DNA from 2 places in the Streptomyces sp. Edi2 genome. Region 2 is predicted to be linked to the other one. Evidence: riboswitches for the same ligand, from Rfam matches in the RefSeq annotation. Region 2 holds a riboswitch; the other holds the start of a gene.
What was found. A riboswitch is a leader RNA that binds a small molecule or an ion and turns the genes downstream of it on or off. The one in region 2 is predicted to bind cyclic di-AMP.

Region 1 (5,719 bases), 1.4 Mb from region 2:
GCGAATTTGCGCGGGTTGCCGATGGACTCCAGGTAGAGGATGACGACATCGGTGTCCGGGTCGTCGTACCAGTACTGGAGCAGGTCGTTGCCGGAGACATCGGCGCGGTTGCCGGCCGAGACGAAGGTGGAGATTCCGGCGATCCCGCCGTCACCGGGGCCGCGTGCATGCAGTCCGCTGAGCAGGGCGATACCGATGGCACCGGACTGGGTGAACAGGCCGATGTGGCCGGCGCCGGGCATCCGGGGGGCGAGAGAGGCGTTCAGGCGGACGTCGGTGGCGGTGTTGATCAGGCCGAAGGCGTTGGGCCCGATGAGCCGCATACCGTACGAGCGGGCCTGGCGGAGCAGGGCGCGCTGCCGTTCCCGGCCGTCCGGGCCGGCCTCGGCGTAACCGGAGGACAGGATCAGCACGCCCTGGACCCCGTGTTCGCCGCAGTCGCGGACCACGTCGGGGACGCTGTCCGCGGGGACGGCGATGACGGCGAGGTCCACCGGGTCGGCGATCTCCCGCAGCGCGCGGACGGCCGGCACCCCTTCGGGCTGCAGGCGCTGCATGTCTTCGGGGAAGGCGTGGTTGACGGCGTGTACCCGCCCCGTGAAGCCGGATTCCAGGAGGCTGCGCAGCGCGGTACGCCCGAGGCCGCCGGAGGCGCGGCCGGCTCCGATGACGGCGACCGAGCCCGGGGCGAGCAGCCGCTGTACGGAGCGGGCCTCGGCGCGCTGCTCACGGCCACGCATCACGGCCATGGACTGCTCGGTCGGCTCGAGATCGAACTCCAGGCGGACCACACCGTCTTCGAAGGTGCGCTCGTGGGTGTAGCCGGCGTCCGTGAAGACCTTGATCATCTTGGAGTTCGCGGGGAGCACTTCGGCGGCGAACCGGCGGATGCCTCGCTCGCGGGCGACGGCCGCGATGTGCTCCAGGAGGGCGGAGGCCACGCCGCGGCCCTGGTGGGCGTCCTGGACGAGGAAGGCGACCTCGGCCTGGTCGTCCTCGGGGCTCTTGGCGGGCAGCCCCTGCTCGTTGATCCGGTCGTAGCGGACGGTGGCGATGAACTCGCCGCCGACGGTGGCGGCGAGCCCTACCCGGTCGATGTAGTCGTGGTGGGTGAAACGGTGCACATCGCGGTCGGACAGGCGCGGGTAGGGAGCGAAGAAGCGGTAGTACTTCGACTCGTCCGAGACCTGTTCGTAGAAGGAGACCAGCCGCTCGGCGTCGTCGGGGGTGATGGGGCGGATCCGCGCCGTGCCACCGTCACGCAGCACCACGTCGGCTTCCCAGTGGGTCGGGTACGCGTGGTCCTGCGGCTTCTGCATGCGGACAGCGTACGACCGGCCACCGACAACCGGCTCGGCGCGCGTACGCTCGGGGTGCGGGGCAAGCTGAGGATGCCGTACGGACGTACACTCCGGCGCTCCGGGCGGCCTGCCGGACCTCCCCTGGGGAGACCAATGGCCGCAAAAGACCAGGACACAGGACTGCCCAGCACTCCCGGCAGCGTGAGAGACTGGTCTAGACAACAGTCACGACTTTGAAGGGCAACACCATGGCAGAGCGCCGCGTCAATGTCGGTTGGGCCGAGGGCCTGCACGCCCGCCCCGCGTCGATCTTCGTCCGTGCGGCCACCGCCTCCGGCGTCCCCATGACGATCGCCAAGGCTGATGGCAACCCCGTCAACGCGGCCTCTATGCTCGCGGTCCTGGGCCTGGGTGCCCAGGGTGGTGAGGAGATCGTGCTGGCCTCCGACGCCGAGGGCGCCGAGGAAGCACTCGACCGTCTGGCCAAGCTCGTCGCCGAAGGCCTCGAGGAGCTTCCCGAGACCGTCTGAGCCCCCCAGGATTTGAGCTGCGGCGGCCCCGGATTGAGGAGACGGTTCCTTTATATCGGGAGCGCAAGAAAAAGCGTGCGCTATTCCATTCTTCAGACTCCACACCTATGGCAACACGCATGCCGGCGCAGCACCCATGGCGGCACACATGCACACTGAATACCGGCGGGGAGGAATACGCAATCTCACACCCCCGGGATCCCATTCCGCACTTCTTTGTATACGGGGCGATTGTTAAGGGCGGGCACGGGCCGTGTTGACGGGCGGTTTCGGATCCCTCACGCCTGTCTTGGCAGGGCGCCGGAGCCGGTACACCGGGAGTGAGCGCTCGACATGAGCCGCCATCAGGGCACGGGCCCGTTCCGCATCCCCCCGGGCCACCGCGTCCAGCACCGCGCCGTGTTCCTCCCACGACTCACTCGTGCGGGCGGGCAGTTCCACGGCATACATCCACTCGATCTTGCGCCGCAGCTGGGTCAGCAGCGCCGTCAGACTGGGGCTGCCGGCTGCCTGGGCCAGCGTCTCGTGGAACCAGTCGTCCAGTTGGCGCAGATCCGCCGGGCTGCCGTGACGCGCCCGCTCACGGCCGAGCCGTACCAGGCCGCGGAGCACCTTGAGGTGAGCCGGGCTACGGCGGACGGCCGCGCGGGCGGCCCCCAGCGGCTCCAACAGGGCGCGGACGTCGAGGAGATCGGCGGCATCCTGCTCGGTGGGCTCGGCGACGCAGGCGCCCGCGTGGTGGCGGGTGGTGACAAACCCTTCGGACTGCAGGGTTCGCAGCGCTTCACGGACCGGCACCCGGGAGACGCCGTACCGGGCCGCAAGGATCTCTTCGATCAGCCGGCTCCCCGGCGCCAGCGCACCGGAGACAATGTCATCGCGAATCGCCGTGCACACCGCATGAGCGGAAATATGGCCTCGCATCTTCCGTGCCTCCGCCGTAATCCCCTGGAAACGCCGCCGGTCGGCGACTTTTCCGTGACTCTATTCGACGGGAACGCCTTTTCGGCGGGCTCCGCTTATTCATGGAAATTTTTTGGCCGGAAGTTGGCCGGGAGGGGGACGGCGTATCCCTCTGCACACCGACCGCGGCGCCGGATACGCCGAAGCCCCGGCCGTGGGGCCGGGGCTTCGGCGGATGCTCGGTCCGGTGCCGCGCGGCCCGGTGAGGAGCGCGCTCAGGCGAGGCGGAAGGTCAGACGTTGACGCCGTGCGAGTGCAGGTACGCGACCGGGTCGATGTCCGAGCCGTAGTCGGCGCCGGTACGGGCCTCGAAGTGGAGGTGCGGGCCGGTGGCGTTGCCGGTGGCGCCGGAGAGGCCGATCTGCTGGCCCGGGGTGACGTGCTGGCCGACCGAGACGCCGAGCGACGACAGGTGACCGTACTGGGTGTACGTACCGTCGTTCATCTTGATCACGATGTTGTTGCCGTACGAGCCGCCCCAGCCGGCCTCGACGACGGTGCCCGTGCCGACGGCGTGGACGGAGGTGCCGGAGGCGGCGTGAAAGTCGATGCCGGTGTGGCTGCCCGAGGACCACAGGCCGCTGGAGGCCTTGTACGAGGTGGACACGTAGGAGTCGGCCACGGGGGCGACGAAGGTGTTGAGGCGCTTGCGCTCCGCCTCGCGGGCGGCGCGCTCCTTGGCCTTGCGGGCGGCCTCGACGCGCCGCTTGGCCTCCTCGGCCTGCTTCTTGGCCACGGCCTCGGCCTTCGCCTTCGCCGCCGCGGTCTCCGCTTCGGCCTGCTGCGCGTCGGCCTGGGCCGCGACGTGGTTGGCGAGCTCGTCACCGAGCACGACGGCGTGCTGCAGACCGGTGTCCTGGGTGCGGGCCTCGTCCGTGGCCGCCAGCGCCGGCGAGGCCACGGAGGCGACCACGCCGCCGGCCGCGAGGGTGGCTATGCCGGCGATGTGGCGGGTCGTCCGCACGGGGCGGCTCGTACGACGGTGCTTCCCGGTGGCACGGATGAACGCCATGTACTGGCTTGTCCTTTCCCTCCTTCTCGCCTACCGGGTTAGCTGACGGGTTCGGAGCAGGAAGGTCTCCTACGGGCTCCTCCGGAGGGGAGTCCGATTCACCCCAAGGGACTCTGGGTCCCCGGTTCCCCTGGCTCGCGCCGTACGGGGATTCGGCGATGACTGTCCGGTGCCACGGTTGTGGCGGACTTGTGACGAACAGCCGGACCGACGCTAAACGGGGCAACTTTCAATCGGCAAACAGATCCGCTTTTTTGTGCGGGATGCCACAAGAACCGAGGCACCGGCCGCAATAAACCGGACATACAGCAACTCCCGTGGCAGACCATCGCCACGGGAGTTGCTTTGTCGATATGTGACCTTCCGTCACACGGCGGTACTAGCCGCCGACGACTGTCACCTCACCGATGCCCAGCGCCTTGACGGGCTCGGCGATCTGCGCCGCATCGCCCACCAGGACCGTCACCAGCCGGTCCACGGGGAAGGCGTTCACGGCCGCCGCGGTCGCCTCGACCGTGCCGGTCTCCGCGAGGCGGACGTACAGCTGCGCCTGGAAGTCGTCCGGCAGGTGCTGCTCCACCTGGTCGGCGAGGGTGCCGGCAACGGCTGCCGCGGTCTCGTACTTCAGCGGCGCGACCCCGACGAGGTTCTGTACGGCGACATCCCGCTCGTCGTCCGTCAGCCCCTCTGCCGCGAGGGTGCGCAGCACGTTCCACAGGTCGTCGAGCGCCGGGACGGTGGAGGCGGTGTCCACCGACCCGCTGATGGCGAGCAGCGAGGCACCCGTGGCCCCCTCGGGGGACGTGGGAGCGGTGGAACGAAGCACCTGCCCGAAGGCACGCACCCCGTAGGTGTAGCCCTTCTCCTCGCGCAGCACACGGTCCAGACGGGAGGTGAGGGTGCCGCCCAGGCAGTACGTGCCGAGGACCTGCGCGGGCCACACCCGGTCGTGCCGGTCGGCGCCGATACGCCCGATGAGCAGCTGCGTCTGGACGGCGCCGGGGCGGTCCACGATCACCACGCGGCCGGTGTCATCGCCGACGATCGGCGAGGCCTTCAGCGGCTCGGCCGACGAGCCGCTCCACGCACCGAGCGTCTCGGCGAGCACGGCGTCCAGGTCGACCCCGGTGAAGTCACCGACGATGACGGCGGTGGCCGTGGCGGGCCGTACATGGGCGTCGTAGAAGGCGCGGACGGCCGCGGCATCGACGCGTCCGACGGTCTCCTCGGTGCCCTGGCGCGGCCGTGACATACGGGATGTGGCCGGGAACAGTTCCTTGGACAGCGCCATCGCCGCGCGCCGGGCCGGGTTGGCGAGCTCGTGCGGGATCTCGTCGAGACGGTTGCGCACCAGCCGCTCGACCTCGCTCTCCGGGAAGGCGGGCGTACGCAGCGCGTCGGCGAGCAGGACGAGTGCACGCGGCAGCCGGGACGCCGGCACCTCGAGGGAGACCCGTACACCGGGGTGGTCGGCGTGCGCGTCCAGGGTGGCGCCGCAGCGCTCCAGCTCGGCGGCGAACTCCTCCGCGTCGTGCTTGTCGGTGCCCTCGGACAGGGCGCGCGCCATGATCGTGGCGACGCCGTCCAGGCCCTCGGGCTCTGCCTCCAGCGGGGCGACGAGGTTGATCTCTACGGCGACGACCTGCTGGCCGGGGCGGTGGCTGGTCAGGAGGGTGAGCCCGTTGGGCAGTTGGCTGCGGTCGGGGGCCGGGAAGGCCCACGGCCTGGGCGCGCCGCCCTGGGGCTGCGGGTGAAAGTCCATGCTGCTCACGGGGGAATCGGCGTGGGTGGTGGCGTCGCTCACTGGTCCGCCTCCCCTTCCTCGGTGTCGGCGGCGTCGGTCGGCTCGGTGGGCTCGTAGACGAGCACCGCGCGGTTGTCGGGGCGCAGCCGGGCCTTGGCGACCGCCTGCA
Region 2 (5,719 bases):
CGGGCCCGGCCTGACCGAAGCGGCGATTGTGGGCGCCCTGCCTGAAGGGCCGTGCTATGCGGCGGCTACGATCCAGCACTATGGACGTAGTAATCAATCTCTTCGTCGGCCTGCACATCATCGGCATCGCCTCCCTGCTGGGCGGCTTCCTGACCCAGATGAAGGCGATGGGCGCGGGCACCGCCCGTTTCGTGCCGGCGATGCTGCACGGCGCGCTGACGATGCTGGTCACCGGCATCGTGCTGGTCGGCCTCAACCAGGCCGAGGGCCACAGCCTCAACACCATCAAGCTCGGCATCAAGATGGCCGTTCTGGTGGTCATCCTGGCGCTGGTCTACGTCAAGCGGGACGACGAGAAGATCGCCCCGCCGCTCTTCGGCGCGGTCGGTGCGCTGACGGTGGCCAACATCTTCATCGCCGTGCTCTGGACCTGAGCGGAACGGCGGACGCCCCGCGAGCCGGGCTCGGGGCGCAGGCCAGGGCGGCGGCACCCCGTGGCAGGGCTCCGGCCGCCGGCCACAGCGACGTGCCCCCGCGAGCAGGGCTCCGGGCGCCGACGCACAGGCCCCTCAACGGCACACCGCGCGGTCGTCGCACTCCTCAGAGGGGAGGCGACGGCCGCGCGGTGGCGTGTGGGGGGTGGCCGTGGGGGGTGGCCATGGGGGGTGGTCTGGCGGGGAAGCGAAGGCCGGGCCTCAGCCCGGGCGGACGCTCCCGTAGATCGGCATGTAGTAGATCGACTCCTCCCGGACATTGGCGCCCGGGTGCGGGGCGTGGATCATCTTGCCGCCGCCTATGTACATGCCGACATGGCTGATGTCGTCATAGAAGAAGACCAGGTCACCGGGCTTGAGGTCCTTGGTGGCGACCCGCTGGCCGGTCTTGACCTGGTCCCAGGTGGTCCGCGGCAGCTTGACGCCGGCCGCCTTCCACGCCGCCTGGGTCAGTCCCGAGCAGTCGTACGAGCTGGGCCCGGTCGCGCCCCACACATACGGCTTGCCCATCTGGGAGCGGGCGAAGGCGAGCGCCTTCTCGGCCTGGGCGGAGGACGAACCCCCGGTCGAGCCGCCGTTGTCGGAGCCGCCGCCGGTCTGGCCGCCGGACGGGCCGCCCCCGTCGTGCTGCTGCCGGCGCTCGCGCTCCTGCTGCTTGCGGGCCGCCTCCTCGGCCTTGCGCTTGGCCGCCGCCTCCTTCTGGCGTTCCAGTTCCGCCAGCCGCGCCTTCTCTTGGGCGGTCAGCCGGGACAGCAGCTGCCGGGCCTCGGTCAGCTTCTGCTGGACGGACTGCTTGGACTCCTTGAGCGAGGCCTGCGACGTCTGCAGCCGCTCCAGGTCGCGGGTCGCCTCCGCCCGCTGCCGGGCGGCCGCGGCCTGCTGCTCCTGGTAGTCGGAGACGGCCTCCTTCTGGCGCCCGGTCAGCCGCTCCATGAGGTGGCTGCGGTCGAAGAACTGCTGCGGGTCCTTGGCGAGCATCAGCTGCGCCGTCGGGTTCATGCCGCCGGTGCGGTACTGCGCCGCGGCGAAGGTGCCCAGCCGGCGCCGGGCCTCGTTCATCTTCTCGGCCCTCTTGGCGGCGGCGTCGAGCAGGCCGTCGACGCGGTCCCGCTGGCCGTCGGCGTGCTCCTTGGCGGCGTTGTACTTCTGGGTGGCCACCTCGGCCTGGTGGTAGAGGCCGTCGACCTTCTGTTTGACCTCTTCGATGCTGGGTTTGGGCGCCCGGGGGGCCGCGTCGGCGGACTGCGAGAGCAGCGTGGCCGAGGCGAGGGCGGCGGTGGTGAGCCCGACCGCCGTACGCCGTCCTCCGGGCGAGGTGAGAATGCTGGTGCGCGGCTTGCGATGCGACGCCAAGGCCGGCGACTCCTTCCGTGGACCGCCTACCGGGTTAGCTGTCGGGTTCGGGCGGTGTCGCTGACGGAAGGCTTGCCCTACGGTCCGGATCTCCGCTGGCGACGGCTGTCCGGATCGATTCACCCCGGTGGTGCTGGTGGGTCCCCGGCTCCGGGTGCCCGAAGGCAGGGCCGGACTCGGCGTGGGCGGCCCGTGCGGACGCTGTCGTCCACGGGGAGGCGGGCTGCCTGAGCGAGGACGTTAGCCAACTCGTGTGGCTCCTGTGAAGGCTGATGTTCGATATGCCCGAAACCTTTTTGTGACCTGAACGCGATGCGGGGGTTGTCATGGCAGATGTCGGATTCGGGTAGACGAGCCGCCGACCGGTTTGCGAGCGCCCCGGACGCCTGACCTGCCGCGGTGCCACCGCCCGCGGCGAAAGCGGGCCGCAATCGGCTACTGGGCCGCGGGCTGTCAGTGCGGCCGCCTAGACTCGGTGGGCGATGAGCAGCCTCTTTGACGACAGCTTCCTGGCGGACCTCGGCCACAAGGGCGAGGAGGAACCCCCTCCGCCCCCCGAGGACGAGCACGGCCCGGCCCCCGAGGAGATCCCTGCCGACCTCTTCGGCGGGAGGTTCGACGCGCCCCCGCCCAGAGAGGCGTATTACCGCGACGGTGCCGCCCGCCCCGCCCTCGACCCGGCGACGCTGCTGGAAGGGCTCAACGACGAGCAGAAGGCCGCCGTGGTGCACACGGGCGGCCCGCTGCTGATCGTCGCCGGTGCCGGCTCCGGCAAGACCCGGGTGCTCACCCACCGCATCGCTCATCTGCTCGCCGAGCGCCATGTCCACCCCGGCCAGATCCTCGCGATCACGTTCACGAACAAGGCCGCCGGCGAGATGAAGGAGCGCGTCGAGGAGCTGGTCGGCCCGCGCGCCAACGCCATGTGGGTCTCCACCTTCCACAGCGCCTGCGTCCGCATCCTGCGCCGCGAGTCCAAGCAGTTGGGCTTCACCTCCTCCTTCTCCATCTACGACGCCGCCGACTCCAAGCGCCTGATGGCCCTGGTCTGCCGCGATCTGGACCTGGACCCCAAGCGCTACCCGCCCAAGTCCTTCAGCGCGAAGATCTCCAACCTCAAGAACGAGCTCATCGACGAGGAGACCTTCGCGGGGACGGCCGCCGACGGATTTGAGAAGACGCTGGCCGAGGCGTATGCGATGTACCAGGCGCGGCTGCGCGAGGCCAACGCCCTGGACTTCGACGACATCATCATGACGACGGTCAATCTGCTCCAGGCCTTCCCGGACGTCGCCGAGCACTACCGCCGGCGCTTCCGCCATGTCCTCGTCGACGAGTACCAGGACACCAACCACGCCCAGTACACCCTCGTGCGTGAACTGGTCGGCCCCGGCACGGCCGAGATGCCCGCGGCCGAGCTGTGCGTCGTCGGTGACGCCGACCAGTCGATCTACGCCTTCCGCGGCGCCACGATCCGCAACATCCTCCAGTTCGAGGAGGACTACCCGGACGCGACCACGATCCTGCTGGAGCAGAACTACCGCTCCTCGCAGACCATCCTGTCCGCCGCCAACGCCGTCATCGAGCGCAATGAGAACCGCCGCCCCAAGAACCTCTGGACCGACGCCGGCGCCGGCCCCAAGATCACCGGCTATGTCGCCGACACCGAGCACGACGAGGCGCAGTTCGTCGCCGACGAGATCGACCGGCTGACCGACGCCGGTGACGCCAAGGCCGCCGAGGTCGCGGTCTTCTACCGCACCAACGCCCAGTCCCGCGTCTTCGAAGAGATCTTCATCCGGGTCGGACTGCCCTACAAGGTCGTCGGCGGGGTGCGCTTCTACGAGCGCAAGGAGGTCCGCGATGTCCTCGCCTATCTGCGGGTGCTCAGCAACCCCGAGGACACCGTCCCGCTCCGCCGCATCCTGAACGTCCCCAAGCGCGGCATCGGCGACCGCGCCGAGGCGATGATCGACGCCCTGTCGCTGCGCGAGAAGATCACCTTCCCGCAGGCGCTGCGCCGGGTCGACGAGGCGTACGGCATGGCGGCCCGGTCCGCCAACGCCGTCAAGCGCTTCAACGTCCTCATGGAGGAGCTGCGCACCATCGTCGAGTCCGGCGCCGGACCCGCCACGATCCTGGAAGCGGTCCTGGAGCGTACGGGCTACCTCGCCGAACTCCAGGCCTCCACCGACCCCCAGGACGAGACCCGGATCGAAAACCTCCAGGAACTCGCCGCCGTGGCCCTGGAGTTCGAGCAGGACCGTGGCGAGGACAATCCGGGCACGCTCTCCGACTTCCTGGAGCAGGTCGCGCTGGTCGCCGACTCCGACCAGATCCCGGACGAGGACGAGGAGGGCAGCGGCGTGATCACGCTGATGACGCTGCACACCGCCAAGGGCCTGGAGTTCCCGACCGTCTTCCTGACCGGCCTGGAGGACGGCGTCTTCCCGCATATGCGCTCGCTGGGCCAGACCAAGGAGCTGGAGGAGGAGCGCCGGCTGGCCTATGTCGGCATCACCCGCGCCCGCGAGCGGCTCTACGTCACCCGCTCGACGATGCGCAGCGCCTGGGGCCAGCCCTCGTACAACCCGCCCTCCCGGTTCCTGGAGGAGATCCCGGCCGACCACCTGGAGTGGAAGCGCACGGGCCCGGCGACGCCGTCCGCGTCCATGGGCGGCCTGTCGGCGGGCGGAGGCGGCGGCTTCGGCTCCACGCTCTCGTCGTCGCGCGCCAAGGGCCCCAGCGGCTTCGCGACCCGCCGCGCCGGCGACCGTCCGGTGGTCTCCCTGACCATCGGCGACCGTGTCACCCACGACAGCTTCGGGCTCGGCACGGTCGTCGGCGTCAAGGGCAGCGGCGACAACGCCGAGGCGACGATCGACTTCGGCGGCGAGAAGCCGAAGCGGCTGCTGCTGCGGTATGCGCCGGTGGAGAAGCTGTAACGGGGGCAGCGCGGGCCGGGTGACGGGGATCGTCACCCGGCGGAACGGCCCAAGACGGCCCAAGACGGCCGGAGCGGCTGGAACGGCTCGACACGGTGGAACGCCGTCACGATTGAACGGCGGCACGGTGGCACGCCGGTCGGTGCGGGTGGAGGCGGTGCGTCAGTTCGGGTTGAGGCCGTGATCGCGCAGCCACGGCTGCGGGTCGACCGCCGCGCCACCGCCGGGGCGCACTTCGAAGTGCAGATGCGGTCCCGTGGAGTTGCCGGAGTTACCCGAATAGGCAATCTGGTCACCGGCCTTGACCGACCCGGACCGGATCTTGGTGCTGCTCAGATGGCAGTACCACGTCTCGGTGCCGTCGGGCGCGGTCACGATCGCCATGTTCCCGTAGGCGGAGTTCCACTGGGTGCGGATGGTGCCGTCGGTGGCGGACATGACGGGAGTGCCGTAGCTGACCGGGAAATCGATGCCGGTGTGCACGGACATCCAGTTCACACCGGCCTGGCCGAAGGTGGCGCTCAGCCCGTGCTGGGTGACCGGCAGGACGAACTTGGGGCGGGCGGCCTCCTTGCGGGCCGCCTCCTCCACCTTGCGCTTGCGCTCCTGCGCCTGGCGCTCCTTGAGGTCGATCCGCTCCTGGGTGCGGCTCGCCCGGTCGCGGAAGTCGTCGGCGCTGGCGCTGAGTCCGGCGAGCTGGGTGTCGAGCTTGTTGTTGGCCGCGGACGGTTTGACGGCGCCCGCGTCGGGCGCGGCCTGGGCGGTCGCCTCGCTCTTGTCGTCCCCGGTGAATCCGGTGACGGACGCGGCGGCCACCGCGCACACGCCCATGGCGGCGACCGAGGGGACGGCGACGGTCAGCAGTGCCGACCGCTTCACCGGGCGCTTCCGGCCGCGGCCACGGACGACCCTCCCGGCGTCCGGTCC

Region 1: another riboswitch for cyclic di-AMP. It lies ahead of ABR737_RS34005 (M23 family metallopeptidase); the one in region 2 lies ahead of ABR737_RS27980 (C40 family peptidase).

The regions. Positions count from the first base shown of each region.
Region 1 is NZ_JBEJGX010000003.1:6,956,366-6,962,084, reverse strand. Features, by position in the region: gene ABR737_RS34020 (bifunctional acetate--CoA ligase family protein/GNAT family N-acetyltransferase) at 1-1,319, opposite strand, end outside; gene ABR737_RS34015 (HPr family phosphocarrier protein) at 1,550-1,831, shown strand; gene ABR737_RS34010 (GntR family transcriptional regulator) at 2,066-2,755, opposite strand; gene ABR737_RS34005 (M23 family metallopeptidase) at 3,027-3,806, opposite strand; cyclic di-AMP (ydaO/yuaA leader) riboswitch at 3,819-3,974, opposite strand; gene ABR737_RS34000 (M16 family metallopeptidase) at 4,186-5,568, opposite strand; gene ABR737_RS33995 (M16 family metallopeptidase) at 5,607-5,719, opposite strand, start outside.
Region 2 is NZ_JBEJGX010000003.1:5,573,093-5,578,811, forward strand. Features, by position in the region: gene ABR737_RS27975 (hypothetical protein) at 81-434, shown strand; gene ABR737_RS27980 (C40 family peptidase) at 696-1,847, opposite strand; cyclic di-AMP (ydaO/yuaA leader) riboswitch at 1,856-2,039, opposite strand; gene pcrA (DNA helicase PcrA) at 2,330-4,792, shown strand; gene ABR737_RS27990 (peptidoglycan DD-metalloendopeptidase family protein) at 4,955-5,719, opposite strand, start outside.